DNA from 4 places in the Actinomadura sp. NPDC049753 genome. Region 4 is predicted to be linked to each of the others. Evidence: riboswitches for the same ligand, from Rfam matches in the RefSeq annotation. Region 4 holds a riboswitch; each other region holds the start of a gene.
The links. Region 4 has a riboswitch for cyclic di-AMP ahead of AB0K37_RS01095 (CHAP domain-containing protein). Riboswitches for the same ligand answer to the same signal wherever they lie in the genome.

Region 1 (7,499 bases), on a different contig from region 4:
CGCGGCCGTCACCATGGCCGTGGTGATGCCGGTGAGCGCGGTGATGAACGGCGGGACGGGGCCGCCCGGGTCGACGAGCGTGCCGAGCTCGCCGAGCTCCTGTCCGCCGCGCACCTTCACCGCGCCGATCTCGGTGATGGCCGAGTCGGCCGCCGAGCCGCCGGTGGTCTCCAGGTCGACCACCACGAAGGTGACGTCGCGGAGGGGGGTGCCGAGGTCGTCCAGGGTGCCCTGGACGCCGTGCCCCTGGACGCCGTGCCCCGGGGCCCCGTGCCCCTGGGCTCCGCGCCCTTGGACACCGTGCGCAGCCGTCATGAGCGCGACCGTAGAGGACCCCACCGACAGAACTTCGTGCCGCTAGGGTTGGGGGGCGCCGGGACGTCCCGCCGGGCGGGGGCCGTGAGGACGGGCGGGAGGCATCCCGCCGAGGGCCGGGCGCGATCCGTCCGATCGCACGTTCGCCCCGGTTAGGGCGTACCGCGCTCGGGAACACACAGCCCACCGGCGGCGCAGCCCGGAAGGAGCGGGATCATCGACAGCGGTCCCGAAGCGACCCCCGGCGACGGGGAGCCCGCGGAGAAGGCGGCCCGCCCGCTGCCCGAGGCGGTGCGGCAGGGCGTGGTGGAGGCCGCCGCCGACCTGATCGGGTCCCTGCCCTCCGACGAGATCCCCGTGCCGCTGCGCCGGTTCGCGCGGTTCGAGCGCCGCAAGCGCGCCAGGCTCGCGGGCCAGCACATCGCGGCGGTGCTGGAGAAGGACGGGGAGTTCCGGAGCCGGGTCGCCGCTCCGCTCCGGGAGGCGCAGGCCGACCTGGTGGAGGCGGTCGAGGGCGGGAACGTCCCGCCCGCGGCCGACCCGGTGCGCGTCGCGGTGCTGGCCTACCTGCTGCGCCCGGCGGGCTGGACCGGGCTGGTGGAGTCCGCGCGCGAGGAGCTGGCGCGTTCGGCGAGCGCGTCCGAGGAGCAGGAGGCCGAGCGCCGCGTCGCCGCGCTGAAGGCCGAGCTCGCCGCGACCCGCGACGCCCGCGGCGCCGAGCTGGCCAAGCTGCGCGCCGAGCTGCGCGAGACCAAGGCCGAGGTCGCGGAGCTGCGCCGCAAGCTGCACGACGCGCGCACCCGGTTCCGGGCCGCGGAGGAGCGCGCCCACGCGGTCGCGGAGGAGGCCGACCGCGAGCTCGCCGCCGCGCGCGAGTCGACCGCCGCGTCGGAGAAGGAGCTGCGCAGGCTGCGCGCCCGGGCCGCGCGGGCGGAGGAGGCGGCGGAGACCGCCAAGCGGGCCGCGCGGGAGGGGCGCAACGTCGACGACGTGCGCCTGCGGATGCTGCTGGACGCGCTGGTGGACGCGGCGCAGGGCGTCCGCCGGGAGCTGGCCCTGCCCTCCACCATCGGCCGTCCCGCCGACGCGGTCGGCGGGTTGGAGCCGGACCGGCTGGCGCACCGCTCGCTGCCCGGCCGGGCCCTGTCCGACAGCGACCCGCAGCTACTGGACCGGCTGCTGACGCTTCCGCAGGTGCACCTGGTGGTGGACGGCTACAACGTCACCAAGACCGGGTACGGGGAACTGCCGCTGGCCGACCAGCGCAGCCGGCTGCTGTCGGGGCTCGGCGGGCTCGCCGCGCAGACGCGCGCCGAGGTGACGTGCGTGTTCGACGGGGCGGAGCTGGACGCGCCGGTCGCCATCGCGGCGCCGCGCGGGGTGCGGGTGCGGTTCAGCCACCCGGGCCAGACGGCGGACGAGCTGATCGGCGAGCTCGTGCGGGCCGAGCCGCCGGGCCGCTCGGTGGTCGTGGTGTCGTCCGACCGGGAGGTCGCCGACGCCGCGCGGCGCGCCAATGCGCGCCCCTGCCCGTCCTCCCTGCTACTGCGCAGGCTGGGCCGCTCCTAAGACGCCCATAAGGCTCCGATAAGGCAGTCCTCGCGGTATGTGATCATGACGTCACTAAAAGTGGATGATATCGAGAGATGTCAATCAAAGAGTGATGAATCGGTTGTGACGGCTGTTGCCCGTCGCTAATGTCGTCCGCTGACGTCGTGGACGAGAGGGGCGAAACCGACCGTGGCCAATGATCACATCGGGGCACCGGCGCAGCGGCCTGGCCGCAGGGCGGGCTCTGCGGGCACAGGCGTCTCCCGTCGCCTGGCGGCCGTCGCCGGACTGACCGTGGCGGTCTCCCTGACCTGCTCCCCGGTGGTGGCGCACGCCGAGCCCAAGCCGACCCGGGCGCAGGCCCAGAAGACGCTCGACAAGCTCAACGAGAAGATGGACCAGAAGGTCGAGCAGTTCAACCAGAACCGCGAGAAGCTCAAGGTCGCCAAGAAGAAGTTCGACGCCGCGACCAAGGCGAGCAAGCAGGAGCAGGCCAGCTTCGAGGAGCAGCGCTCCAAGATCGCGCAGATGGCGGCCACCGCCTACAAGAACGGTGACTCGACCGACGTCACCGGCTTCGTCGGCAGCAACGACCCGCAGTCGATCCTCGACCAGGCCGCCGTCTTCTCGCACCTGTCGCACGAGCGCAGCTCCCAGCTCACCCAGTTCCTCGCGACCGCCCAGCGGCTCCGCCGCGAGCAGTCCCAGGCGAAGGCCGCTTACGACGAGGTGAAGTCGAAGCAGGACGAGCTGAAGAAGCAGAAGCAGGACCTCGACAAGCAGGTGCAGAAGCAGAAGGCGCTCGTGCGTCGGCTCGGCGGCGGCAGCACGCCCTCCCGCCCGGGCGGCGGCGGCCCCACCGGCGGCACCTACAACGGCCCGGCCAGCGGCCCGGCCCGCGCGGCGCTCGACTTCGCCTACGCCCAGCTCGGCAAGCCCTACTCCTACGGCGCCGAGGGCCCGAGCTCCTACGACTGCTCCGGCCTGACCATGAAGTCCTGGGCCGCCGCGGGCGTCGGCATCACCCGCACCACCAACTCCCAGTACGCCGCGACCAAGCGGGTGGCCAAGAGCAACCTGCAGCCGGGCGACCTGGTGTTCTTCAGCAACCTCGGCCACGTCGGCCTCTACGTGGGCGGCGGCAAGATGATCCACGCCCCGCACACCGGCGACGTCGTCAAGATCAGCGACATCACCTCCGGCTACTACCTGAGCAACTACTACGGCGCCGGACGTCCCTGACGCACCGCCCAGAACCCCCGCCCCACGGGCGGCATCGGGCCTCCATCGACAACGGACCAGGCTTGACCTGGTCCGTTGTTGATTTTGGGGGGGTTTGCCTTCTTTTGGGGTTTTGGTACCTTTGCACCACTCACGGCGCCCTCCAGACGCCGTGGACCCGCGGCGCCCACCCGGCGCCCCGGCCCCACGCGGCGCATCCAGCACCCGCGTGACGGCGGCGCGAGCCACGCGCCGCTCCCCCAAGGCGGCACGCCCCACGTGCCGTCCCGCGGCGCCCGAAGGCGCCGCACGGTCTCGACGCAGACCCGGCCGACCCCGTCCCACCGTGCGCACGCCGCAGCGTGCATGGCGCTGAGCGCGCAGCCGCGGTGACCTACACGGGGCAGGCCCCGGACGGTCCCCGGAGACGGGCCGCCGTCCGCCACAACACAAGGCGCCGCTCGTTCGCACGCGGGAGACAGGTCCCGCGCCGGGCCCCATCTCGCCCCCAGGATCGCAGCGGCAGCGCCGAATCCGCCTCAGCGCGGAACCGGGGACCCATCTGCGCCGGAGTCCGGAGAACCTCTCCGGACGGGCATTCCGGCACCCGGGGTGAATCGGCGCGTCTCTCCCGGCAGTCCGGTGAGAGCCGCCGTAGGGCCACTTCCACGCCCGAACCCGTCAGCTAACCCGGTAGGCGTCTGGAAGAGAAGGAGTGAATCCCGCAGCGTTACCTGGGGCGTGGCCGCCACGCGGCCGCGCCCCCACCCCCCTTTCACTCGGCGGGCGCTCACGCGCCCGCCGAGATTCCCCATCAGAACCGGCGTGCCCGCCCCCCGGGCACGTCACCGCCGAATCCGCGGACCGCCGTGCCCCCGCATGCGCGGCCGCCGTGGAACCGGGGACCCACTGCGTCCTTTTCGGGGTGAATCGGCCTGCCTTCGCGGGCCGTAGGGCGGCTTCCACGCCCGAACCCGTCAGCTAACCCGGTAGGCGGCATGGAAGTCGAGGAGATCCCCCCGTGCCACGCGCGCACTGCAAGAAGACCCCCGGCAGGCATCGCAAGCCGAACCCCCTGTCCCTCACTTGGCGGACGACCGGCGGCGTGATCGTCGGCGCCGCCGTGCTCGGCACCGCCGCCGCCACCGCGCAGGCGTCGGTCCTGCCGTTCGGTTCCACCCCGGCGAGGTCCGCCGCCGCGGCCGACCTGGCCCCCGGCCTGACGGCGCACGGCGGCCCGTCCGGGCGCACGTCCGAGCACGAGTCAGGGACCGCCGGTTCGAAGGCCCCGGCGAAGAAGGACCGGCCCGAGCAGCCGAAGGCGAAGACCTCCGGAAAGGCCGCCGCGAAGACCGCCGCGAAGCCGCGCCCCACCGCCGCGCAGGCCATCGAGCTCGCCCGCTCGCAGGTGGGCGTCGAGGAGGACGGCGGCGGCGAGACCAAGTTCCAGGAGTGGTACATGGCCACGTCCCGCGCACAGGAGACCCTCGCGCGCGACGGCGGCTCCCTCAGCGGCTACGGCGACGCGAACTGGTGCGACATGTTCGTCTCCTGGGTGGGCGAGCAGATCGGCTTCAGCGACCAGGTCGGCAGCGACGCCTGGACGGTCGCCCACGCCCGCTGGTTCCAGGAGCACGGCCGCTGGGGCACCGAGCCGAAGCCCGGCGCGATCGTCTTCTTCGCGTGGGACGGCGGCGAGTCCGTCGACGACATCGAGCACGTCGGCATGGTGGTCAAGAAGGTCGACGACGGCACGATCGAGACCGTCGAGGGCAACACCGACAACGCCGTCCGGATAAAGGAACGTTCCACAGACGTCGTCGTCGGCTACGGCTACCCGGACTACCGGTCGTGACGGCACCCCCCGCCCCGCGCCCTGCATAGGATCGCGCCCATGGAGGAAGGCCCCGGGCAGGAAGCCCCCGTGACGCGGCGCCGGGTTCTCGCCCTCGGCGCGGGCGGGTTCGCCGTCCTCCTCGCCGGAGGGGCCGGCCTGGCCGGCTCGCGCTCCGGCGGCGGGGCGGCGGACGCCGGCGCGCCCGGCTCCCCGTCCGCCGGGACGTTCAGCCCCTCCATGGCCGCCGCCGTCCTCGCCAATCGCGCCGACGCCGTCCGCGAAGGCGACCGCATGGCGTTCCTCGCCACGGTGGGCAACGCCCCCGCCGCCTTCCAGGACACCCAGTCACGCATGTACGGGAACCTCCGGAAGCTTCCCCTGGAAGGCTGGCGGGAGCGCGTCGTCGGCACCGAGGCCGTGGACGGCGAGACCGCCGTCGTCCGCGTCGAGGCGCGCTACAGGCTGCGCGGCTTCGACCGGAGCGACGTGGCCCGCACCCGCTACCTCACGCTGGCCCCGCGGGGCGGGGCGTGGACGATCGTCGGCGACGGGACGTCCCGCGGCCTCGCCGACGACACCGACATCTGGGACTGCGGCCCCCAGACGGTGGTCAGGGGCCGCACGAGCCTGGTCATCGGCGACGGCGCCGGCCTCGACGGCATCGCCCGGCGGCTGGACGCGGCCGTCCCGGCCGTGACGTCCGTGGTCGGCACGGGGTGGGCGCGGCGGGTCGTCGCGCTCGTCCCCGCCGACGCGACCGTCGCCTCCGCGCTCGCCGGCCCCGGGCAGAGCCTCGGCCAGATCGCCGCGCTCGCCGCCGTCGCCCCGGCCGCCGGGGGCGGCCGCGGCGAGGACCGCGTCATCGTCTCCCCCGGCACCTTCGGCCGCCTCAACGAGCTGGGCCGCGACGTGGTCCTCGCCCACGAGCTGACCCACGTCGCCACCGGCGGCGCCCGCGACGGGCGCACCCCGCTGTGGCTGATCGAGGGCTTCGCGGACTACGTCGGCTACCGGCGCGTCAAGATCAGCACCCGGTCGGCGGCGGGCGAGCTGCGCCGCGAGGTCTCCGCCGGGCGCGCGCCCTCCGCGCTGCCCTCCGCCGACGCGTTCGCCGGCGGCTCCCCCCGCCTCTCCCAGGCCTACCAGGAGGCCTGGCTCGCCTGCCGGATGGTCGCCGACCGGTACGGTGAAGCGGCGCTGGTGCGGCTCTACCGGGCCGCCGGGCGTGCCCCGGAGGCCGCGGCGCTGCGCGACGTGCTCGGCCTGACGCGGGAGCGCTTCACCGAACTGTGGCGCGACTACGTGAAGGAGGAGCTCGCATGAGCGAGGCGGAGACCGACGAGGACCGCGCCGGGGACGGCGCCGCCGGAACGCCCGGCGCCGCCCCCGCGCGCCGGCCCCGGATCGCCGCCGCCGTCACCGCCGCCGTGCTCTTCGCCGGGGTCGCGACCGTGCTCGCGAAGACCACGCCGTGGAACCCGCTGCCCGGGCACGTCCCCGGCGGGCGGGTGGAACCCGATCCCGCGCTGGACTTCACCCCCGCCGAGATCGCCCGTTCCCGGGCGTTCGACTCGGCCGTCAACCCGCCCGCCTACACGGGACTCCTCGTCGGCCTCGCCCTGATCCTGGTGCTGGGCCTCACGCCGCTGGGCGCCCGCTTCATCGGCTGGGCCACCGCGAGGACACGCCGCCGGCCGCTGCGCATCATCGTCGCGACCATGGCTCTGACCACGCTCCTGCGCGTCGCCGGGCTCCCGTTCCGCGTCTGGAGCGAGTCCGTGCTGCGCCGGTACGGGCTGTCCACGCAGAACTGGCCCGCATGGCTCGTCGACCAGGCGAAGTCCCTCGCCGTCACGTGGGTCATCTACACGATCGCCCTGCTGCTCCTCTACGCCCTCACCCGCCGCTTCCCGCGCCACTGGTGGACCGGCGCCGCCGCGGGCGGGTTCGTCCTCGTCGTCTTCGCCTCGTTCGTCTACCCGCTCGCCGTGGAGCCGGTGTTCAACCGGTTCCATTCGCTGCCGAGCGGGCAGCTGCGCAGCGACCTGCTGGCGATGGCCCGGCGGGACGGCGTGCCCGTCGAGGACGTCCTCGTCGCGGACGCCTCCCGCCGGACGACCTCGCTGAACGCCTACGTGTCCGGGTTCGGCTCCACGCGCCGCATCGTCCTCTACGACACGCTGCTGAAGTCGCCGCCCGCCCAGGTCGAGTCCATCGTCGGGCACGAGCTCGGCCACGCCAAGCGCGACGACGTGCTGTGGGGCACGCTCGTCGGCGCGCTCGGCGTGGCGGGGGCCATGTGCCTGCTGTACCTGCTGATGACGTCCCCGCGCCTGCTGCGGCGCGCCGGGCTCGATCCCGGCGGGCCCGGCGCCGGCGGGACCGGACCGGACGCGCGCCGCGGCGGTGCGGCGGCCGACCCGAGGTCCATCGCGCTCCTCCTCGCGCTGGTGGCGGCCGGGACGACGCTCGCCGCCCCCGTCCAGAACCTCGTGAGCCGCCGCATCGAGGCCCGCGCCGACGCGCACGCGCTGGACCTCACCCGCGACCCGTCGACCTTCGTGTCGATGCAGCA
Region 2 (7,499 bases), on a different contig from region 4:
CCCCCCGGGGCCGGAGACGGCGCCGGCGAGACTCTCCTGCTCGCCAAGGCGCACTACCCGGTGACCACACTCGGTCCCGGGACGCGGGCCGGCATCTGGACGCAGGGCTGCACGCTGCACTGCAACGGCTGCCTCTCCCGCGACACGTGGGACGCCGACCCGGGCCGGGCCATCCCCGTCGAAGCGGTCCTAGGATGGCTCGCGTCCCTTCCCGAACCGGTCGATGGGGTGACCATCTCGGGCGGCGAACCCTTCCAGCAGCCGGCCGCGCTGGCGGCCCTGGTGCGGGGGATCCGCGCGTGGCGGGAGACCCGCGACCGTGAGACGATTGCGTTGGACATATTGGTTTACAGCGGATATGTCTACTCTCGGCTCTCGCGCGCCGCTGTGACGCGCGAGATCGTGGACATGTGTGACGCCGTGGTCACGGGGCCGTACGTCGACCGGCTCAACCCTGGGGGGCGACACCCCGGGGACGGCTCCCTACTCTGGAGGGGGTCGGCCAACCAGCGCGTCGTGCCGGTGTCCCCTCTGGGACGCGAGCGGTACGGGGCAGTGGCCGGCGTCGGTGACACTGAAGCGATTGGTGACACTGAAGGAAGAGGGCCCCGAGTACAGGTGTCCGTGGACGAAGGGCCGGAGGGAAAGCGGGTGTACTACATCGGGATCCCGCGAAGAGGTGACATGGAGCACCTCACGTCGCGGCTCGACCGCGCCGGGGTGCGCTCGGGGGATGTGTCATGGCGACCTTGAACTGTCCGGTCTGCGACGAACCGTTCCAGCCGGGCGATCTGCTCTGCATGAGCTGCGGGGCCAACCTGGCGCGCGCCGGTGGCGGCGCTCACCAGCAGGGCCCGGGCGGGTACGAACCGCAGCGGATACCCCCGCCGCCGGGGCCGCAGCAGGGGGGCCAGCAGTACGGCGCCCCGCAGCCTGGCCCGGCCGACCACCAGTACGGGCAGCCTCAGCACGGGCAGGGCCAGCACGGCCAGCCCCAGCACGGGCAGCCGCAGTACGGCCAGCCCCAGCACGGCCAGCAGCAGTACGGGCAGCCGCAACAGCAGCAGCCCCCCGCTGACCCGTGGGGCGCGCCGCAGCAGCCCCAGGACCAATGGGGCGCGCCACAGCCGCAGCAGCAGCAGCCGGACGCATGGGGTCCGCCCATGCCCCAGCAGTCCCATGACCAGCACGGTCAGGGGCAGCACGGTCAGGGCCAGCAGGGGCAGCCCCAGTACGGGCAGCCGCAGCAGGGCCAGCCCCAGCACGGCCAGCAGCAGTACGGGCAGCCGCAACAGCAGCAGCCCCCCGCTGACCCGTGGGGCGCGCCGCAGCAGCCCCAGGACCAGTGGGGCGCGCCGCAGCCGCAGGACCAGTACCAGCCGCAGCAGCAGTACGGCGCCCCACAGGACCAGTACGGCGCACCGCAGGACCAGTACGGCGCACCGCAGCCCGGTCCGGCCGATCACCAGTACGGGCAGCCTCAGCACGGGCAGCCTCAGCACGGGCAGCCCCAGTACGGGCAGCCTCAGCACGGAGGCCAGCCTCCGCACGGGGGTCAGCCGCAGCACGGAGGCCAGTCGCCGCAACTGCCGCACGGCCGCGAGGCGACGCTGCTGCCGCACGAGCACAACCAGGGCCAGCAGCGGGCGTCCGCACCCGACAGCACGGCGTTCATGTGCCCGTACTGCGAGGCGGTGCTGACCAACCCGGGCGCCGCGCAGTGCGACTCGTGCCTGCGCCCGCTGCCGCAGAAGGGCACGCCCGTCCTGCGCGTCCAGTTCCCCACGGGCGAGCTCAAGGTCTCGGTCGGCCAGCACCTGGTGCTCGGCCGGGACGCGGGCCAGTCGCCGGTGGCGGCCACGTTCACGCAGTACGACAACGTGTCGCGGCGCCACTCGACGGTGTGGCTCGACCCGTCCGGGACGGCCTGGGTGCGCGACGAAGGCTCCACCAACGGGACGTTCGTCAACGGCGAGCGGCTCCCCCGCGGCGTGGACGCCCCGCTCCGCGACGGCGACCAGCTCCGCCTGGCCGCCGACGTCACGGGCACCGTCCAGCTGAGCTGAGCGGCACGTACGAAAGGGGCGGCCCCGCGGTTCTCGGAACCGCGGGGCCGCCCCTTTCGGCTTCGGTGCTCAGCCGGCGCGCTTGGTGCGGGCCCGCGTGCGCTCGCGCTCCTTGGCGTCCAGCACCACCTTGCGGATGCGGACGGCGGTCGGGGTGACCTCGACGCACTCGTCCTCGCGGCAGAACTCCAGGGCCTCCTCCAGCGACAGGACGCGGGGCGGGGTGAGCCGCTCCAGCTCGTCGCCGGTGGACGACCGCATGTTCGTGAGCTTCTTCTCCTTGGTGATGTTGACGTCCATGTCGTCGGCGCGGGAGTTCTCCCCGACGATCATGCCCTCGTACACCTCGGTGGTCGGGCCGACGAAGAACGTCCCGCGCTCCTGGAGGTTCGTGATCGCGTAGGCGGTGGCGGCGCCGGCCCGGTCGGCCACGAGCGAGCCGGACGGACGGGTGCGCAGCTCGCCGAACCAGGGCTCGTAGTCCTCGAAGACGTGGTGCGCCATGCCGGTGCCGCGCGTCTCGGTCATGAACTCGGTGCGGAACCCGATCAGGCCGCGGGCCGGGACGAGGAACTCCATCCGGATCCAGCCCGTCCCGTGGTTGGTCATGTGCTCCATGCGGCCCTTGCGGACCGCCATCAGCTGCGTGACGGCGCCGAGGTGCTCCTCGGGGATGTCGACGGTGAGCCGCTCGACCGGCTCGTGCTTCTTGCCGTCGATCTCACGCGTGACGACCTGCGGCTTGCCGACGGTCAGCTCGTAACCCTCGCGGCGCATGTTCTCGACCAGGATCGCCAGGGCCAGCTCTCCGCGGCCCTGCACCTCCCAGGCGTCGGGGCGCTCGGTCGGCAGCACCCGGATCGACACGTTGCCGACGAGCTCGCGGTCGAGCCGGTCCTTGACCATCCGGGCGGTGACCTTGGTGCCCTTCTCGCGGCCCGCCATCGGCCCGGTGTTGGTGCCGATCGTCATGGAGATCGCGGGCTCGTCCACCGTGATCAGCGGCAGCGGGCGCGGGTCGTCCGGGTCGGCGATGGTGTCGCCGATCATGATGTCGGGGATGCCGGCGATGGCGATGATGTCGCCGGGCCCGGCCTCGTCCGCGGGCTTGCGGGTGAGCGCCTCCGTCATCATCAGCTCGGTGATCTTCACCCGGTCGACGCTGCCGTCATGCCGGCACCAGGCGACCTGCTGGCCCTTCTTGATCGTGCCGGCGTGCACCCGGCACAGCGCGATCCGGCCGAGGTAGCTGGACGCGTCCAGGTTCGTCACGTGCGCCTGGAGCGGCGCGTCGGGGTCGTAGGACGGCGCGGGGATCGTCTCGGTGATGACCTTGAACAGCGGCTCCAGGTCGTCGCTGCCGGGCATGGCGCCGTCGGCGGGCTTGTCGAGCGAGGCCCGCCCGGCGCGGCCGGACGCGTACACGATCGGGAAGTCGATCTGCTCCTCGTCGGCGTCGAGGTCCATGAACAGCTCGTAGGTCTCGTCCACGACCTCGTCGATGCGCGCGTCGGGGCGGTCGGTCTTGTTCACGACCAGGATCACCGGCAGCCGCGCGGCGAGCGCCTTGCGCAGCACGAAGCGGGTCTGCGGGAGCGGGCCCTCGCTGGCGTCGACCAGCAGGACGACGCCGTCCACCATGGACAGGCCGCGCTCGACCTCGCCGCCGAAGTCGGCGTGCCCCGGGGTGTCGATGATGTTGATCGTCAGACCGTTGTGCAGGACCGCGGTGTTCTTCGCGAGGATCGTGATCCCCTTCTCGCGCTCCAGGTCGTTGGAGTCGAGCACGCGGTCGTCGACGTCCTGGTTCTCGCGGAAGGCCCCGGACTGCCAGAGCATGGCGTCGACCAGCGTCGTCTTGCCATGGTCGACGTGGGCGACGATCGCGACGTTACGGAGGTCGTCGCGCGTGGAGATGGGCATGCGGGTTCGCCTTGCGTGAGAGTTCGGGAGTCGCCGCAGACGTGCGGCCGTACCCATTCTACTTGGCCGTGCGTACCACCCACTCCGAGTCGTTCGCCCCACCGCTCACACGGACCTCGATTGGCCAACTTTGCGCATCCTTTGTAATCTGCCCGAGATCCGGTCGTCCGGAGTCCCGCCCCCAGGGGACTGCGGCCGGAACGCCGAATCTCCCGCGGGAGAACCGGGGACCCACCACCCTCGGGGTGAATCGACGCTCGTCGTAGGGCGACTCCTGGCCCGAACCCGTCAGCTAACCCGGTAGGCGTACGAGGAGAGGAGAACACCGGCTTGGCTCCGGATTCCCCCCGGCGGCGTCGCGTTCTGCCCACCGCCACCGCCACCCTGCTCCTGATCGGCCTCGGCGCCACCGCGCCGGACCTCGCCCACGCCGCCCAGCCGTTCCGGCCAGCCTCCGCGCCCTCGGCGCCGAGCCCCACGCCGACGACGGAGAAGGGCCTGCGCAAGAGCCTCGACGCGCTCAACGAAGAGGCCGAGATCCTCACGGAGAAGTTCAACAAGGCCCGCGTCGAGTTCAACAAGGCCCGCAAGGCCGAGCGGGACGCCACCCGGGAGGCCGAGCGGCTGCGCGCCCTCGCCGAGCCCGCCCGCCAGAAGCTCGGCAGCCTGGCCGCCGCGAACTACATGGCCGGCGGCCCCGACGTCCTCTTCGGCTCCGGCGCCTCCGCCGAGGGGCTGTCCGACCGCGCCTACCTGGCGCAGAGCCAGGCCACCGCCGTCCTCGCCCTGAAGAAGCAGATCGACCAGGCCGACGCCGCGGAGCGCACCGCCAAGGCGAAGACCGCCCAGGTCAAGAAGGCCTGGGACGACGCCAAGCAGGCGCGCGAGGCCGCCAAGGCCAAGGTCTCCGAGGTGATGAAGCGCCTCGACAAGCTGACCACCACCCACGCGAGCGACCCGCGCACCGGCCTCAGCGCCACCGTGAAGGGCTCCGACCTGCCCGCCAAGATGGCCCGCAAGGCGCTCACCAAGCTCGGCTCCCCGTACGTGTGGGCCGCCGCCGGACCGAGCAGCTTCGACTGCTCAGGCCTCGTCGTCTGGGCCTACGCCCAGGTCGGCAAGCCCGGCCTCCCGCACTACACCGGCGACCTGTTCGCCATGGGAACGAAGGTCTCCCGCGGCGCCCTCCGCTCCGGCGACCTGGTGTACTTCGGCAGCAACCTGCACCACATGGGCATCTACCTGAGTGACGGCAAGTACCTCCACGCCCCCCAGACCGGCGACGTGGTCAAGATCTCCAAGCTCTCCGACCGCTCCGACTTCGCAGGCGCGAACCGTATTTCTTAGCTTCTTTCTCCTCCTTCGGGCCTGGCGGCCCTCCATCGTCGAAAAAAGCGGGGCGATCGCTGGCATCGCTCCGTCTCGCCTGGCGGCTCGCTGCGCGATCAGGTTCTCGCAAGCTCGAACCTGCCTTCGGACGCGATCGCAACCTTGAGGTCGCGGCGGGGTTGCGGCGGGGGCTGAGGTTGTCGCACTGGACGGTTCTGTCGTCGTATCGACGTGCTTCCTCCTCGTGCCCTCAGGACGTTGCGGGGTTGCTGTGATGGCTGAGGTTGTCGCAGTGGAGGGCTTCTGCCGTCGGCTAGAGGCGCTTCCCACGTCGTTGCTGCGGGCGTGCGGGCGGGCTTGGGCGGCGCGGCAGTAGGTGCTGCGCAGGGGCCCGCGAGTGCGTGGACACTCCGGCGGTCCACCGTCGCTTTCTGAGGGCCTCCGTCGGGGGCAGTGCGGGCGATCGTCGGAGGTCGGCACGCTCTGCGCTTCGCTCCGAGCTGGTCGCTGGGGACGGTGGCCCGAGCCCGGGTTGGCTAGGTGAGGCCTTCGGTGGCCAGGAGGTCTACTACCGGGCGGTCGCCGGGGAGCCAGTCGACGTCGTGGAGCTCTGAGGGTGCCAGCCAGCGGAGTTCCAGGTGCTCCAGGGCTTGCGGCTCGCCTTCCGCTAGCTCGGCCGTCCAGACGCGGAGGACGGCGCGTTCGCTGAGGCGCCAGTCGCCGCCCACTCGGCGGCCCAGGCGGACTTTCACGGCGAGTTCCTCGTGGCACTCGCGCACCAGGGCGTCCTCGTCCGACTCTCCGGGGTCGACCTTGCCGCCGGGAAGCTCCCAGCCGCCCGCCATGTGCGGCGGCTCGGCGCGCTGGGCGGCCAGCAGCCGCCCCTCCGCGAGGATCGCCGCCCCCACCACCACGAGATCGATCGCGACCAGCTCCTCTCCGTGTTCGTGATCAGACCGCGGCGCCGGTCCGTCCGGTTCCGTTCCGCCTGAGGGAGTCGACCAGCCGCGTCGCGTCGCGGACGATCTCCTCCAGGTGGTCGCCGTGCGCCCCGCGCCAGTAGACCTGCCCGCAGACCGCGCAGCGGCCGTACACGTCGTAGCTGCGGCGCGTGCCCGCCCGCAGCTCGCGCTCGATCTCCTGCTTGTCGACCGGGACGAGCTCGCCGTTGCAGGCGGTGCAGCGCGTCCACGGGCGCAGGACGGGCGCGAAGCGGTCGAGCAGGTCGCGGAGCTGGTCGTCGGGGCGCGAGCCGCGGACGTAGGCGCCGAACCACAGCGCGCGGCGGCGCAGGAGGCCGCGGTCCTGCGTGAGCAGGACGCGGCGCTCCTCGTTGGCCTGGACGACGAGCGCCGGGTCGTCCATGTCGTTGTGGTAGGCGGTGTCGAGGCCGAGCAGGCGCATGCGCCGGGCCAGCGTGCCGAGGTGCACGTCCAGGAGGAAGCGCGGGGCGACCTGGCCCGGGTCCAGCGGCACGGGCTGGGGGCGCGGGACCGCGGCCACGCGGACCTCGGCCCCGGCTCCGGGGCGGGTGGCGGGGCCGGCGGGCTCGCCGTCGGCGGTCATCGGGCCCGCCTCGGGCAGGGGGACGCCCAGCGACTCCACGAGGTGCCCCAGCGTCGAGGTCCCGTCGCAGGGGACCCGCGCCGGGGACTCCCGCCGGGTGGCGGGCAGGAACATCAGCAGCTCGTCGGCGACGCGGATCGTTATCTCGGACTCCACGCCGATCAGCATGCCACGCGCGGCCGACGATTCTCCCGGGTTCAGGCAGCGGTCACGTGCGCGGCGGAGTCGGCCAGGGACGCCAGGAGGGCGGGGACGTCGTAGCCGACCAGCACTCCCCCGCGCTTGACCACGCGTCCGCCGACCAGGACGGTGTCGACGTTGCGCGTGTCCGCCGACAGGACCACGGCCGCGACGGGGTCGTGCGCCGCCGCGAGGCCGAAGGTGTCGGTGCGCAGGACGAGCAGGTCGGCCTGCTTGCCGGGGGTCAGCGATCCGGTGACGTCCGCGAGCCCCGCGACCTCGGCGCCCTCGATCGTGGCCGTCCGCAGGGCGTCTGCGGTGGTGAAGCCGAGGCCGGCGCCGTCCGGGCGCCCCCGTTCGAGGACGTAGGCGGCGCGCATGATGCTGAACATGTCGCCGGGACCGGAGACGACCGTGTCGGCGCCGAGCCCGGTC
Region 3 (7,499 bases), on a different contig from region 4:
CGGGGGCATCGTCCGGCGTCAACCGCCGCAGGTAGGACCCCGGTTCGGGCCCGGCCGCCGATGCGGGCCGCTCTCGCTCTCGCATCGGCCGGAGCGCGTGCGCGACCCGGACCAGTTCCTCCAGGAGATCGATCGCGGCCTCCCCGGCAGCGGCGGCGGGCCGCACCTCCCCGTCGTGCACGGCGTCGGCGATGCGGAGCGCGACCGTGGATCCCAGCGGTACCAGGCGCAGCGTGGTCACCACTTGCTTGGCGTGCTGCACGGCCCTCGTGCCCGCCGAGGTGTTGCCGTAGCTGACGAAACCGACCGGTTTCCACGCCCACTCGCGGGAGAGGTAGTCCAGCGCGTTCTTCAGGGACGCCGGCATCCCGTAGTTGTACTCCGGCGTCACGACGATGAGGCCGTCCGCGGCGTCCACGATCGCGCTCCACCTGCGCGTGTGCTCGTTGCGATACGCGCCCGACGACGGATGGTCCTCCTCGTCGAGGAACGGGAGGTCGAGGTCGGAGAGGGCCAGCGGCACCAGCTCGGCGCCGAGTTCGGCGGCGCGGGGCGTGATCGTCTCGGTCAGCCATGCCCCCACCGCGGGGCCGAGGGCGCCGGGGCGGGTGCTGCACACCAGAACGAGGAGGCGCACCTGTTTCGTTGACATGTAAATGAACTTAGGCGATAGGTTGTTTACATGTCAAAGAGACCGTCGGACGAGCCCGTGCGCTGGCTGACCCCGGACGAGGAACGGGCGTGGCGGGCCTTCCGCCGCATGGTGATCGCCGTCCAGACCGGCACCGCCCGCGACCTCTCCCAGGTCGGCCTCTCCGAGCCCGACTACGAGGTGCTCAGCACGCTGTCGGAACGGCCGGACCACGCCGGCACCCTGCATGAGCAGGCCGCGAAGATGGGCTGGTCGCGCAGCCGGCTCTCCCGGCACGCCACCCGCATGGAGGCGCGCGGCCTCATCCGCCGCGCACCCGACCCGGCCGACGGAAGGGGCTGCCTCCTGGTCCTCACCGAACACGGCCTGGACACCCTGACGGACGCCGCCCCCGCCCACCTGGAATCAGTGCGCCACCACTTCATCGACCGCCTGGCACCGGAAGACCTCACCGCCCTGGAACACATCGCCGGGAAGGTGGAGGCCCCAGACGAGGCGCACCGACCACCTAGGTCCTGACGTCGCCTCGGCGGCGGTGCGAGCACTGCTGATCACGTGAGGGTCGCGGTCGGTGCGGCTGCCCCCTGGTTGGACGGTCGCTCTCACCGTCCCTCCCTAGGTCCGCGGACCGGCCTCCAGTAGATCGGCGAGCTCACCGAACCCGCGCACGACCAGGTCGCTTTCCACGTCGTCCGCCCGGTCGGCGGTGAGAGAGGGCCCCTTCTCCAGTGGACGCTCCAGGAAGGCGGCGGCGAGCCCGGCTCCCCTGGCGCCGTCGATGTCCCACTTGTGCGCGGCGACCATCAGCACCTCCGCCGGTTCCACGTCCAGCAGCCGCACTGCTGTCAGGTACGCCTCCGGCTCGGGCTTGTACGTGCGGGCGAGCTCCGCTGACAGGACGCAGTCGAACGGCAGCCCCGCCCCCTTGATCAGGTGCGTCAGCAGGGCGAACCCGCCGTTGGACAGCGCCGCCACCACATACCTCTCCCGCAGCCGTGCCAGGCCGTCCACCGAGTCGTCCCACGCGGGCAGGCGATGCCAGGCCCGGACGAGCCGCCGCCGCGCGGTCTCGTCGAAGGCGTCCGCAACGCCGTGCAGCTCCAGCAGCTCGTCGAGCGACTCCCGGTGCAGCGTGTCGAGGTACGCCCACTCCCGTTCCCCGCTGCTGACCCGCTGCATGGACGGGAGGTACCGCTCGCGCCAATCGTCGGCGAAGGCCTCGCTCTCCAACGCGACACCGCGCTCCGCAGCGATCACTGCCACCTGGCCGGCGACCCCTGTCCGCCAGTCGACGGTCGTCCCGAAGATGTCGCAGGCCACTACCCGGATCGCCCTAACGTCGAAGCCCATTGGTACTCCCTCGCCCAAGAGCGCCCGGATGGTGCCCTACCCCAGTCCTAACATGCCGTCCTGGGCGGCCGGTTTTAGCAGCGCCTCACATCTCCCCCGGACGTGACAGACCCCGCTCTCGCCCGAGGACGGGAGCGGGGTCTGTGGTGAGGCTAGGAGGGGGTCACCTGGACGGACTGATCAGCCGAGGGGCTTCGGGGCGCCCTTCTTGCCGGCGCCGTGGCCCCAGGACAGGATCTCGTACTTGACGCCCTTCAGGTGGCCCGCCGAGGTACCCGTGTTGTACTTGCTCTTCGGCTTCTTGCCGTCGACCAGGTGGCGGAAGGTGTAGGTGTCGAGGTCGAGCATCACGCCGCGGTGCGACGGCTCGCCCGGCCCGCGGTCCCCGACGAAGCCGGTGACGCTGCGCCCCTTGTAGGTGACCTTCACCTTGGTGTGCAGAGGCCAGCTCGGGCTGGCGAACAGGCCCTTCTGCATCGGCTTGCCGCCCGCCGGGGCGCCCGTGTCGCCGTTCACGCCCGAGCCGTCGTCCCAGAAGTAGGACGCGGTGGTGCTGCCCGCCAGGACGGCGTGGCGCTTCGGAGCGACCTTGCCGGCGGTGTGGCGGGGGACCTTCGCGTCGCGCTTCCCGGTGACCTTCTTCCCGGTGACCTTCTTCCCGGCCACCTGCTGCTCGATCACCTGCTGCCCGGTGACCTGATGGCCGGTGACCTGCCGCCCCGTGGCCTTGTGCCCGGTGACCTGCTGCCCCATGGCCTTCTGCCCGGTGACCTGCTGCGCGGTGACCTTGTGCGCCGTCGGCTCGTCCGCCGCGGCCTCATGGGCGGTCCCGGCCGCCACGCCCGCGACCAGCATGCCCGCGAGGGCGGTACCGATGAGGGCCTTGTCGAGGACTCGCTGCTGCATGTTCATCCTTTGCTCGGTGGTCCGGGCGCCGGGTCACGCCTTCGGCGTAAGGCCCGCCGTTCGGGCATGACGGATCCGGCGCACGGCACGTGGGCGTGCTCGCGACGTGGGTGTGATTGCGCGGGGGAGGGAGAAGGGGGGAAGCACCACTGGACGGTGCGGGGCGAGGGGCCGCTGAGCGGCCCCGGCTTACCGGTACTGGGGGTAGCCGTAGCCGGCGACGGTGGACGTGTCGCGGACCTTCTTCTTCACCGCGTCACCGGTGTTGCCCTCGATGGTGTTGATGGTGCCGTCGTGGTTGTCCTTGACGACGATTCCGACGTGCTCGACACCCTTGATGCCGCCGCCGTTCCAGGCGAAGAAGACCACGGCGCCGGGCTTCGGGGTCTGGCCGAAGCGGCCGGTCTTCTTGAACCACTTGGCGTGGCTGACGGTGTAGGCGTCGGCGCCCATGCCCTTGGTGCCGGTGTGCTGGCCCAGCCAGGACACGAACATGTCGCACCAAGACTGGCCCTTGTAGACCGAGGCGCTCTTGGAACCGATGCGGTGGGCGTTCTGCTCGCCCAGGGGCGAGCCGACGTACCAGTCGTTGAACTTGCTGTTGCCCGAGGCGTCCTCGTGGGTGCCGACCTGCGTGCGGGCGAGCTTGATGACGTCCTGCGCGGAGGCGCCGGCGTTGGCGCTCTGGCCTGCGGTCTTGGCGCCGTTGGTGCCGGCCTGGGGCGCGGCGGCGACCTGCACGGTGTTCGCGGGCTTGGTGTCCGCCTGGGCGGACGGGGCCAGGGAGGCGAGGCCGAACGCGCTCGCCAGGGAGAGGACGGCTCCGGCGGCGACGCGGGTGCCCATGCGCTTGGTCAGGTCGAAGGTACGAGCGGTCATGCGAAGGTTCTCCTGAGGTCTTCCAGTCCGCCTACCGGGTTAGCTGTCGGGTTCGGGCATGGAAGTAGCCCTACCGCGGCCCCGCGCATGGCGGGAGTGCGGATTCACCCCGGTGTTTCGGTGGGTCCCCGGCTCCGCTGGCCGTGATCGGCGCTCTGCGGACTCGGCGGCGGACGTGCCTTGATCGGCCGTCCTGATGATCAGGGACTCGACGCGCCCTTCATGATCTGGTCGGGCGCTCCGGACGGGCTTCCCCGTCGGTCACACACCCACAACAGGTTCAAGCGGGCCCATATTTCGTCAAGCACACCCCAAAGACCCTGCTGACCTGTAAAGCCTCCCCAAAACTCCCTCAACGTAGGGGCTGCGGTCCAGTCAAACCGAACCAAGATTTTTTGTCCGCCCCTCCCCCCAGAGGAAGACGATCACACCCGAGCGCTCCCCCGTTGCCTTTAATTCGTGTGTATTACATGGCCAGTCGCCTTGAAGGTACGGATCTGAGCTGACCGAGCGCCGACCGCCGAGCGCGGAGGCAGATCACGGAACTCTTCCACCTCATAGTCGCGCCGGAGCAGAACTCGGGTGAGCGTTCCTGCTGGAGCGTCGGCGCGGCGAGTCGGCCCTCATCAACTCACTCCTCAGCGTGGCGAGCGACACGGCTCCGACGAGGACCGTCCCGTCCGGAAACCGGAAGACCGGCACTCGCGGGTCGGACGCGCGAGCGGATCGCGCCGGTTCCGCGCGGGGCCGCTCGCCGTCTTTCCCGCCGTCCCACCTGACGCCGGCCGCGGACGCCAAGCCCCGCAGCACGTTCGCGTCGCCGAGGTCCAGACCGTCACTGAAGTAGGCGCGGTACAGGCGGGCGGTCATGTCCTCGGCGGCGCCGTGCGCGGCCGCCAGCGCGATGAGCCGGTGGGCGTCGGCGGTGGGGGCGGGCACGATCCGGTCAAGGTTCACCGCCAGGCCGTCGGCCGCCGCCGCCCGCGCAACCTGCTCGACCCGCGCGGCGGGCACGAGATGGAGATGTCCACGGCTCGGCGGCGGTTCCTCTGGCGAGACCGCGGTCCGGTACGGCCTGAAGACGACCTCCAGTTCGCCGCCACCCGCACGGTGCTCCTCGGCGGCCCGCTGGAAGCGGACGTAGCCGAGCGCCGACCAGACGCAGGCGATGTCGTGGGTGAACTCAACTTTCATGGGTTCGTCCTTCAATGGCGGCACGGATCGTTCCGTGCCGCCTCAGCATGCCCGCCGCCGTTCCCCTCGTCAATACGGAACGTTCCGTGCCGCCTGAAGGCTATGCTGTCCTCATGTCACCCAGACGTCCTGAGCGCCGAAGTGAAGAGGCCGCCAACGCCGTCATCAAGGCCGCCATGGACCTCTGCGAGGAGGTCGGGTACCGCAAGGTCAGCATCGAGGGCATCGCCGCCCGCGCCGGCGTCGGAAAGAACACGATCTACCGCTGGTGGCCGTCCAAGGCCGCCGTGCTGCTGGACGGCCTCCTGTCCACATGGAAGATGGACGCGACCTTCCCCGACACCGGGGACTTCGTCGCAGATATCAAGGCACAGATGGCGGCGGCCTCTCGCATCCTCGGCGACCCGCACGTCTTCCCGCACTACCGCGCACTGATCGGCGAAGCCCAACACGACCCGGACCTCCACCAGGCCTTGTGGGACAACTTCATCGGTCACCTGGCGGGCGCCGCCGCCGAACGCATCCGGGCAGCGCAGCGCAAAGGCCAGGTCCGTTCCGACGCCGACCCGGTCCTCGTCACCGAACTGCTCTACGGCGCCGCCTACTACCGGCGGCTGCTCACCCCCCGCATGGCCGACGCCGAGCACATCAGCGCCATCGTCGACCTCGCAATGACCGGCCTCGCCCCATCGGCCGGCACACCCGCTCAGTAGCAGGCCCCATTAGTTCCGGCCGCCCTCGCACATGCCGCCTGCGCAGGCGCTCACGGTTTGTGCGCGGTGGTGAGGAAGTCCAGGACGAGGGGGCTGGCGTGGGTGCGGTACTCCTCGAAGTAGGCATGCCGCGCATCGGGGATCAGGTGTAGCCGGGCGTCGGGGATGCGGTCAGCGAGCAGGGGTGCGTTGGCGGTGGGGTTGAGCAAATCGTCGCTTCCGTGGACGACCAGGGTGGGGGCGCTGATGTCCGGCAGGAGGTCCCAGGCGTTGTGCCGGTTGCTCGCCACGAGGTGGCGGCGCCGGGCATGGGCAGGCATGCGAGGGTCGCCGAGGGTGTGGTGCGGGCCGGGATGGGAGGCCAGCCATCGAGGGGTGTACATCAGCTCCAGCAGGGCCTGCCGCGCGGCTTCGGGCTGAGGTTGCGCCAAGGCTCGGCGGACGTCGTTACCGCGTTCGACGCTGTGCGGGCCACCCGGTGAAGTGCAGCCGAGAACCAGAGCTCCAACCCGGTGCGGATGGCGGGCCGCGATCTGCTGGGCCACTCGTCCGCCCATGGACGTGCCGTAGACGTCCGCCCGGTCGATGCCGAGTTCGTCGAGGACGGCGATCACGTCCTGGGCGAACTGTTCGGTGCTGTAGGGGCTGTCGGGCTTGTCGCTGTCACCCGTGCCGCGATAGTCGAGCGTGAGGGTGCTGCGAGCGGGATGGAAGTCGGCACGAACCGCATCCCACCAGTGGTGGTCGTTGGCCTGGCCCGCCAGCAGGACCAGCGGCGCCCCCTGGCCCTGGAGCTGGTAGGCGATGCGGGTTCCGTCCGGTGCCATGGCGTACGTCATCGACTCCCTCACTCCCGTGCCGTCAGGCAGAGTACCCGCGTGCCCCGGACGGTGGTCATGCTGAGTCCCGCGGGTGGTTGAGCGGGCTCACCTCATGGGCGTGAATTCGGGCAAAGTGAGGGCCGAATGGGCAGGTCGTCCGCCTGCGGCGGGCATGGCGCTGAGTCCGCGCAGCCTCTCGTTCCGCTCGTCCAGGGCCTGGGCGGTGGTCGGGAACAGTGCGGCACCGCCCTCCCCGACCAGCCCCTGGTTCAGAGTCACGAACTCACGGGTGTCGCGTTCGTAAGCGGCGAAGCCCGCGGCGTGGTCCCGATCGGCCAGGGAACCGGCGAGCATGTACGCGCCGACGAGCGCGAGGCTGGTGCCCTGCCCGGTCAGGAAAGAGGGTGCGTATGCGGCGTCTCCGACCAGCGCGCCCCTGCCGCTGGACCAGCGGGGCATCCGGATCTGGCCGACTCCGTCGAAGAACAGGTCGTCCGCGTCGCCCATCGCGGCCAGCATGCCCGGGACCTCCCATCCCGCGTCGGCGAAGACCGCGGCGACCAGTTCCCGTTGGGCGTCCGGGTCCGTCAACGCGCCGGACGGCGGTTCCGGCCGAGCGAAGTTCAGGAACGCGTGCACTTCGTCGTCGTCCCCCACGGCGTAGAGCGCCGCGGCCCTGCCCGGCGTATTCCACATGACGGTCTCGTGGGAGAGCCCGAAAGTGTTGCGCATGGTGAACACGGCGAAGCAGTAGCCGAGGTACCGGTGGAACCGTTCTTCGGGGCCGAACAGCACCTCCCGGGTGCGCGAGTGCGTGCCGTCCGCACCGAACACCATGTCGAACGTACGCGTGCCGCCCCCGCGGAAAGTGACGTCGACTCCGGGGCCGGACTGATCGAGGCTGTCGATGGAGTCGTCGAACACGAACTCCACGTCGTCACGGACCGCCGTGTACAGAGCGTCGGTCAGATCACCGCGCCGCAC
Region 4 (7,499 bases):
TGGCCGGGGTCTTGGGCCTGGGGCTGGTGTGCGGGTGCGGGGACGGTGGAGGGGCTCGGACGGTGAGCGGGAGTCCTGAGCCGAAGAGGGCCGTGCCGCGGGTTCCGGAGGCGCCGTCCAGGGCGCCGGTGGTGCGGGTGCCGGTCGGGGTGCGGGCCTCGTACGAGGTGTTCGACCGGGCCGCTGGGCGGGTGGTGGTCGCGCGGGCGACGCGGCGGACGTTCCGGTCGGCCTCGGTGGTGAAGATCCTCATCGCGCTGGACTACATGGACCGGCATGAGGTGTCGGCGGCCGATCGGCGGTTGCTGGTGCCGATGCTGCGGTCGAGTGACGACGGGGCCGCCACGGAGTTCTGGCGGCGGGGCGGGCGGAAGCAGATCATCGAGCGGATGGTGCGGAAGCTGGGGCTGGAGGACACCGCGCCGCCGCCCGCGGAGAAGCCCGGGTTCTGGGGGTACACGGCGCTCAGTGCGCGGGACGTGGTTCGGATGTACCGGTATCTGCTGGAACGGGCGCCGGAGGGGCAGCGGGAGTTCGTGCTCCGGCAGTTGCGGGCGTCGACGCCCTGCGGGACGGACGGGTTCGACCAGACGTTCGGGATTCCGCGGGCGGTGAAGCGGCCGTGGGCCGTCAAGCAGGGGTGGTCGGGGTTCGGGGAGACGCCGTCGGAGCCGTGTCATGTGCGGCCGGCGGCGTGGCGGCCCGACCTGGGGCTGGGGCGGCCCGTGCTGCACACGACGGGGGTCGTGGGAGACAAGATCGTGGTGGTGCTGACGCTGCATCCGGCGGGGACGCCGTTCGGGACGGCGGCGGCGCGGATCACCTCGCTGACGCGGCAGGTGGCGCGGGTGTGACGTGGGTCACATGGTTGGGAAGGGGTCCGTTTTGAGACGGTCACCGGAAGCGGTCGGCTTCGGGCGTGAACGGAAAACCCGGGCAAAGATCTAGCCTCTTTGCAGGGACATGGGCGAATAGTCCCTCGCTGACGTATGTAGCTTTTTTCTCCCAGGGGCAGTGACGCCGAACGGGGGACGGGGTTGGCGGAAGCGGAAGGCACGCAGCCCGGGGTGCACGGTGCGGACGTGGAAGACCTCCGGGGCGCGGCGCGCGACCGGGCCGTGATGGCGGAGGCGCGGGTCGTGCTGGCCCGGCGTCTCGGCGTCCCGCCGGGCGAGGCCCTGCAGCACCTGATCTGGCTCGCGCGCGATCTGGACATCGAGATGGCCGAGGCGGCGTCGCTGCTCGTCAAGGACGGGGGCGGCGGGCCCGTGGGGGCCGTGCTGGCGGGGCGCAGGGCGCCGCGCGCCGAGGAGGTGCCCGCGGAGCGCCAGGCGGTCCTGTCGGAGGCCGAGGACGTGCTGCGCCGGGTGACGGCCGAGGACGCCGCGGGGGACGCGGAGGTCCTCGCGAGGGTGTCCGACGATCCGGCGGCGACGGCGGTGCTGGAGGGGGCGCTCGACTCGGCGGCCCACCTGGTCCCGGTGCGGGGGCCGGACGGCGCCGTGGTCGACTTCCTGTTCGCGGAGCTCAACGGCGTCGCCAAGGACATGTTCGGGCGGGGCCGGGAGGAGCTGACCGGACTGCGGCTGCTGCGGACGGACCCGGGGGCGGTGCTCAGCGGCCTGTTCGACGACTATGTCGGGGTGCTGGAGTCCGGGACGCCCTTGGAACGTTCCTCGATCCAGTACTCGACGGCTCAGCGGGGCCTGTCCCGCTCGTCGCGGATGAGTGTGCGGTGCGTGCGGGTTCCCACCGGTGTCTGCGTGACGTGGCGGTACCACCTGGCCGAGGACCGCATCGCGCGGCGGCTGGAGCGGGTCGAGCGGCTCGCCCTGATCGGGTTCGGGGAGTGGGACCTCGCCACCGGGGAGGCGGACTGGACGCCGCAGATGCTGGCCAACTACGGCCTGTCTCCCGACGAGGTGCCGCCGATGCCGCACGACCTGCCGAAGGTCGTGGCCGACGACGACCTGCCGCTGGTCGAGGAGGCCGTCCAGACCATGTTCTCGCGGCGCGAACCGGTCGAGGCGGAGCACCGCGTGATCGGCATCGACGGGGCGCCCCGCCATCTGTGGGTGTTCGCCGAGCCCGTGCTCGGCGAGTCCGGGCTGCCCGTCTCGATCAACATCGTCTCGCAGGACATCACCCGGCGGCGCGGGGTGGAGCGCGCGCTGGCCGAGACCCGGCGGCAGATGCTGCGCCAGCAGGCGCGGACGGCACAGGAGCGGCGCGTGGCGGTGACCCTGCGGCGGGCCATCCTTCCGGACGAGGACGAGATCGAGCAGCTGCCGGGCCTGTGCACCTCGATCCGCAGCATGGCGGCGGAGAGCACGGCTCGCATCGGCGGCGACTGGTTCGCGACCAAAGCCCTTCAGAACGGGCGGGCGATGTTCGCGATCGGGGACGCGGCCGGGCATGGGCTGCCGGCGGCGGCGGCGATGGCACGGGCCCGGAACGGCCTGCTGGGCCTCGCCTGCACGGGGGAGCGCCCGGGGCGGCTGGTCGGCTGGCTGAACGAGCTGATCGGCGGCATGGACCCGCCGGCGACGGGCACCGCCATCGTCGCCCACTACGACCCGTCCCGGCACGTCCTGGAGTGGACGTGCGCGGGCCATCCGCCGCCGATCCTGGTCCGGGACGGGCGGGCGACCCCGATGGAGGTCGTCCGCGACCCGATGCTCGGCGCCATGCCCGGGTGGGAGTACACGACGATCACCACCGGGCTCGAGCCGGGCGACATGCTCTTCCTCTACACCGACGGCCTGGTGGAGCGCCGGGACGCGGACCTGGACGAGCGGATCGTCCGCCTGACCCGCATCCTGCGCGACTCCTCCACGCGTCCCGACCGGGTGCTGGACGAGGTGCTGGCGCGGATGGAGCACGACCGGGCGGCGGACGACACCACGCTCTTCGCCCTTTACGTGGAGTGACCGCCCGGGCCTCGCGGTGACGAATGGCACGCCTGACCAGCGAAGATCGCCTGGTGTGACGTGCGCCTCACTCAGCGGGACGCCCGGGTGGCAGGCGGGCCGGACGGAGAACGCCGGACGCCCCCTATTCGATCTTCTTTACCTTTTCCCGAAGGCCCGGTAAGGGCGGCGGGCAAGGGGTTGGGCGCGCTTCGACAAAGATCGGGAAGAGGCGGCGCAGCCCCGGTGTTGGGAGTCTCTTGAGAGGGCTTTGAGCAGGCAAGACTTTACTTTATGCCTGGTTTGCTTTTCTTGAGAAGGTTGGTACCTTCGATCCCGAATCACGCAGCGCGTCCCATGCGTTGCCACCGGCCGCACCATGCGCGGCCGAGGATCGCGGAGCGGTATCCGCACGCGATGCGCGCCAATCGACGCGCGCCCCCTCATCAAGATCTGCCAGAGAGACATCCGTATACCTGCACCGCTCCCGCGGTGCGAGGCCGAGTCCGTCCGGTCGGTGACCGGAGCGGAGCCGGGGACCCACGTTTCTGGGGTGAATCGGCGCGCCCGAGAGTCGCGCCGTAGGGCTGCTTCCATGCCCGAATCCGTCAGCTAACCCGGTAGGCGCCATGGAAGACAAGGAGATTCCCTGCATGTCCGGTCTTTTTGATCGACTTTCGCTCAACCGCCTCACCCCCGAGGACAAGGCCGTCGGCGTCGCCGTCGGCGCGGTCCTGGCGGGCGCGGTCGGGCTCTCGGTTATCAACCCCCTCGCCGGCGGCCGCGCGGTCGCCGACACCTCCTCCCAGGCGGCGGTGGTCGCCCAGCAGGGCACCGCCGCTCACCAGTCCTCCCAGGCCAAGACGGTGAAGGCCGACAAGGCCGTCGCCGAGGCGCGGCGCGAGGGCTTCAAGGTCCCCCCGCACGCGGTCAAGCCCGCCGAAGTGATCAAGCTGGCCGAGAAGCAGGTCGGCGTCCACGAGGGCAAGGGCGGCCAGACCAAGTACCACAAGTGGTACGTCTCGACTCCGCAGGCGAAGGCCACCGCCAAGCGCGACGGCGGCTTCTCGGTCAAGGAGTACAACGGCGCCCAGTGGTGCAACATGTTCGTCTCCTGGCTCGGCGCCCAGACCGGCGTCAAGAACATGGGCTGGGACGCCTACACCGTCCAGCACGCCAGCTGGTTCAAGCAGACCGACCGCTGGGGCCACAAGGCCAAGCCGGGCGCCGTGGTGTTCTTCGACTGGCAGGACGGGTCCAAGGCCAGCATCGGTGACATCGACCACGTCGGCATCGTCGTCAAGGACAACGGCGACGGCAGCATCACCACCATCGAGGGCAACACCGACAACGCGGTGCAGAAGAAGGTCCGCGAGAAGTCGCAGGTCGTCGGCTACGGCTACCCCGACTACGCACGCTGATCCGACGCGGCCCGAGAAGGCGCACGCTTCGCGAAGGCGCCCGGCCTCCAGGCCGGGCGCCTTCTGGCGTTCCGGGTGTTGTGCCCAGAGCCTCCGGTGACGGCGGGTAATGCTAAGCGTTGACAGCCTTTGATCCCTCTTGGACCTCAGTGCGGAGTTCCTGGAAAGGAATCCAGCACGCCGGAGTCTGCGGAGGGGGATGCCCATGGCGGTGCGCCCGGATGTCAGCGTGGTGGTGATCGCCTACAACGACGCGCGGAGGCTTCCGCGGGCGGTGGCCTCGACGCTGGCGCAGTCGCTGGGCGGCGTCGAGACGTTGATCGTCGACGACGCGAGCACCGACGGGACGGGCGAGGCCGCCGACCGGCTCGCCGCCGCCCATCCGGGGCGGGTCCGGACCGTCCACCTGCCGACCAACTCCGGCGGCTGCGGCCGCCCCCGCAACACCGGGATCGAGGAGTCCACCGGCCGCTACGTGATGTTCCTCGACAGCGACGACCTGCTGGACCGGCACGCCTGCCTCAACCTCCTCGCCGCCGCCGAGGACACCGGCGCCGACATGGTCTCGGGGCTCTGCGACCGAATCTTCCTCGACCTGCCCGAGGGGGCCAAGGGGCGGATCCGCCCCTGGTACCCGTGGCTCTACCGGCACAGCGCCGTCTACGGGTCGCTCAGCGAGAACCCCGATCTCCTCTACGACACGCTCTCGACCAACAAGGCCTACCGGCGCGGCTTCCTGGAGGAGCACGGCCTGCGGTTCGTCGAGCGGCTGCACTACGAGGACCTGCTGTTCACCGCCGAGGCCTACCTGGAGGCGGGGCGGACCGCCCTGATCCCGCACCGCGTCTACAACTGGCTGGTCAAGGAGCGGACGCGGGCGCCGTCGATCTCCAACCGGCGCGCCGACCTGGCCAACTTCGCCGACCGGCTGGAGATCCACCGCCGCATCGACATGCTCTTCGCGCTGCGCGGCGCCTACGACCTGCAGCGGGCCAAGGACGTCAAGTTCGTCAACCACGACCTGGTGCTGTACCTGCGCGACCTGCGCGACCGCGACCCCGCCCACCAGGCGCGCTTCCTCGACCTGGCCGCCGCCTACCTGGCCGAGCTGGACCCGCGGGTCTTCGAGCAGGCCAACCCGCTGCCCGCGATCGCCGCGCACCTGATCCGCGAGGGCGACCACGCGGGCGCGCTCGCCGCCGCCGAGTACGACCCCGTGAAGCGTCCCGAGCTGCGCGCCCGCCTGGTGGAGCGGGACGGGCGCGTCTACTGGGGCGCCGGGCGCCCGCGCGGCACGCTCGGCCGCCGCGTCCGGGACGTCACGTCCTTCGGCTTCCATGTGCGGCCCCTCCGGGAGCTGCGCCCGGCGAACACCGTGACGCGGCTGGAGACGCGCGGCGGCCGCGTGCTCATGGCCGGCTACGTGCTGAACCCGCTGGGGCGGATCCCTCGGGGAGCGGAGCTGGCCGGGACGCTGGAGTTCCGCGACCGGCGCGGCCGCTCGCGGAAGGGGCGGGTCCGCGCGTCCGTCCGGCACGAGGGCGACCGGCTCACCTGGCGCGCCGAGTTCGACCCCGTCCGCAGGATCCGTCCCTTCGGGTTCATCGACCCCGTCTGGGACGTGCGGCTGCGCATCCGGGTGGACGGCGAGGAGGTGGTCACCCGGCTCGGCGAGGGGCGCGGGTCGCCGTCGCTCGGCGGCGTCTCGCTGCCCGTCCGGCCGCGGCTGACGCGGTTCGCGGGGGACCGGCTCCGCTCGTACGTCACCGAGGGCGGGCATCTGGCGTTCGCCCTGGAGACGGGGAGCCCGTGGGCGCGGCTCACCCGCGCCGCCGCGCGCCGCGCCGCCCTGTCGCGCCCGGCACGCCTGGCCCGCCACCGGGCCCGGGGGCTGGACCGGGCGGTGCGCCGGACCCTGACCGGCCGGAACACCAAGATCATCGTGTTCAACCGGGTGCTGAGCCGGCTGCCCGTCCGGGCCGGCCTGGCGGTCTTCGAGAGCCAGCTCGGCCGCCACTACTCCGACAACCCGAAGTACATCTACCGGGAACTGCGCAGGTCGGGCCGCCCGGTGACGGCGGTGTGGTCGTACGCCTCGTCCCCCAAGGGGTTCCCGGACGACGCCCGGCTCGTCAAGCGCGGATCGTGGGCGTACTTCCTGGCGCTCGCGCGGGCCCAGTTCTGGATCGACAACCAGGGCTTCCCGGACCGGCTGCGCAAGCGTCCCGAGACCACCTACATCCAGACCTGGCACGGGTCGGCGTTCAAGCTGATGGGGCTGGACCAGCCGCGGCTGAAGTCGGGCCCCGCGGGCGACCAGGCGCGGCTGCGGCGGATGGTGGAGCGCTTCGACTGCTTCCTGGTGCGTTCCGGGCACGACACCGAGACGCTCTGCAGCGGCCTCGGCGTGTGCGCCGAGCTGCTCCCGGTGGGCTATCCCCGCAACGACCCCCTGGTCAACGGGGTGGACGGCGACCCGGAGCTGGCCGCCGAGGTCGCGGCCCTGCGTGACTCGCTCGGCCTGGACGACGGGCGCCGCGCCGTCCTGTACGCGCCCACGTACGTCACCGGGCCGAAGGGGCGTCCCGTCCGGCTCCAGGACCCGCCTGTGGATCCGGCGGTGTTCGCGCGAGAACTGGGGGAGGAGTGCGTCCTGCTCGTGCGGCCCCACTACCTGTGCCGGGCGAACGTGCCGCCGGGCGCCCGCGCCGTCATGCGGGACGTCGGCGCGGTGCCCGACGTGACGCCGCTCCTGATGCTGGCGGACGCCCTCGTCACCGACCACTCCTCGATCATGTTCGACTTCGCCCTGCTCGACCGGCCGATCGTGCTGCACCTCCCGGACGGCAGGGACCTCGCCACCGGCTACTTCGACCTGGAGCGGCACGCCCCCGGGCCGATCACCCGGACCGAGGACGAGCTCGTCGCCGCGCTCGCCGGCCTGGACGCGGCCGGGGCCGAGCACGCCGGGCGGCGCCGCGCGTTCGCCGCGCGCTTCGGCGAGCACGAACGCGGCACCGCCGCGCGGACGGTGGTGGACCGCTACTTCCCGGCAGCGCCGAGCAGGAGGGGGAAACGCCATGGCCGTGCCGCGTGACGTCTTCATCGTGTGCAACAACGCCGACGAGATGGGCGGCCTCCAGCGGTGGGCGCACCACCTGGCGCGGCT

Region 1: linked by a shared signal. The riboswitch ahead of AB0K37_RS24405 (CHAP domain-containing protein) and the one ahead of AB0K37_RS01095 (CHAP domain-containing protein) in region 4 are both predicted to bind cyclic di-AMP.
Region 2: linked by a shared signal. The riboswitch ahead of AB0K37_RS33595 (NlpC/P60 family protein) and the one ahead of AB0K37_RS01095 (CHAP domain-containing protein) in region 4 are both predicted to bind cyclic di-AMP.
Region 3: linked by a shared signal. The riboswitch ahead of AB0K37_RS06355 (CHAP domain-containing protein) and the one ahead of AB0K37_RS01095 (CHAP domain-containing protein) in region 4 are both predicted to bind cyclic di-AMP.

What each region holds. Positions count from the first base shown of each region.
Region 1 is NZ_JBFARL010000101.1:15,079-22,577, reverse strand. Features, by position in the region: gene AB0K37_RS24420 (DEDD exonuclease domain-containing protein) at 1-315, opposite strand, end outside; gene AB0K37_RS24415 (NYN domain-containing protein) at 607-1,884, shown strand; gene AB0K37_RS24410 (NlpC/P60 family protein) at 2,161-3,108, shown strand; cyclic di-AMP (ydaO/yuaA leader) riboswitch at 3,604-3,802, shown strand; cyclic di-AMP (ydaO/yuaA leader) riboswitch at 3,927-4,099, shown strand; gene AB0K37_RS24405 (CHAP domain-containing protein) at 4,109-4,942, shown strand; gene AB0K37_RS24400 (hypothetical protein) at 4,982-6,247, shown strand; gene AB0K37_RS24395 (M48 family metallopeptidase) at 6,244-7,499, shown strand, end outside.
Region 2 is NZ_JBFARL010000194.1:3,935-11,433, reverse strand. Features, by position in the region: gene AB0K37_RS33615 (4Fe-4S single cluster domain-containing protein) at 1-753, shown strand, start outside; gene AB0K37_RS33610 (hypothetical protein) at 657-1,622, opposite strand; gene AB0K37_RS33605 (FHA domain-containing protein) at 1,674-2,066, shown strand; gene typA (translational GTPase TypA) at 2,136-3,989, opposite strand; cyclic di-AMP (ydaO/yuaA leader) riboswitch at 4,181-4,312, shown strand; gene AB0K37_RS33595 (NlpC/P60 family protein) at 4,320-5,336, shown strand; gene AB0K37_RS33590 ((deoxy)nucleoside triphosphate pyrophosphohydrolase) at 5,855-6,241, opposite strand; gene AB0K37_RS33585 (Mut7-C RNAse domain-containing protein) at 6,270-7,040, opposite strand; gene AB0K37_RS33580 (amidohydrolase family protein) at 7,082-7,499, opposite strand, start outside.
Region 3 is NZ_JBFARL010000014.1:36,564-44,062, forward strand. Features, by position in the region: gene AB0K37_RS06335 (bifunctional NAD(P)H-dependent oxidoreductase/GNAT family N-acetyltransferase) at 1-652, opposite strand, end outside; gene AB0K37_RS06340 (MarR family winged helix-turn-helix transcriptional regulator) at 683-1,171, shown strand; gene AB0K37_RS06345 (haloacid dehalogenase type II) at 1,268-2,002, opposite strand; gene AB0K37_RS06350 (hypothetical protein) at 2,183-2,908, opposite strand; gene AB0K37_RS06355 (CHAP domain-containing protein) at 3,098-3,787, opposite strand; cyclic di-AMP (ydaO/yuaA leader) riboswitch at 3,802-3,950, opposite strand; gene AB0K37_RS06360 (DsbA family protein) at 4,343-4,981, opposite strand; gene AB0K37_RS06365 (TetR/AcrR family transcriptional regulator) at 5,095-5,694, shown strand; gene AB0K37_RS06370 (alpha/beta hydrolase) at 5,745-6,521, opposite strand; gene AB0K37_RS06375 (FAD-dependent monooxygenase) at 6,621-7,499, opposite strand, start outside.
Region 4 is NZ_JBFARL010000002.1:79,412-86,910, reverse strand. Features, by position in the region: gene AB0K37_RS01105 (hypothetical protein) at 63-854, shown strand; gene AB0K37_RS01100 (SpoIIE family protein phosphatase) at 1,083-2,930, shown strand; cyclic di-AMP (ydaO/yuaA leader) riboswitch at 3,398-3,551, shown strand; gene AB0K37_RS01095 (CHAP domain-containing protein) at 3,563-4,330, shown strand; gene AB0K37_RS01090 (CDP-glycerol glycerophosphotransferase family protein) at 4,536-7,427, shown strand; gene AB0K37_RS01085 (glycosyltransferase) at 7,411-7,499, shown strand, end outside.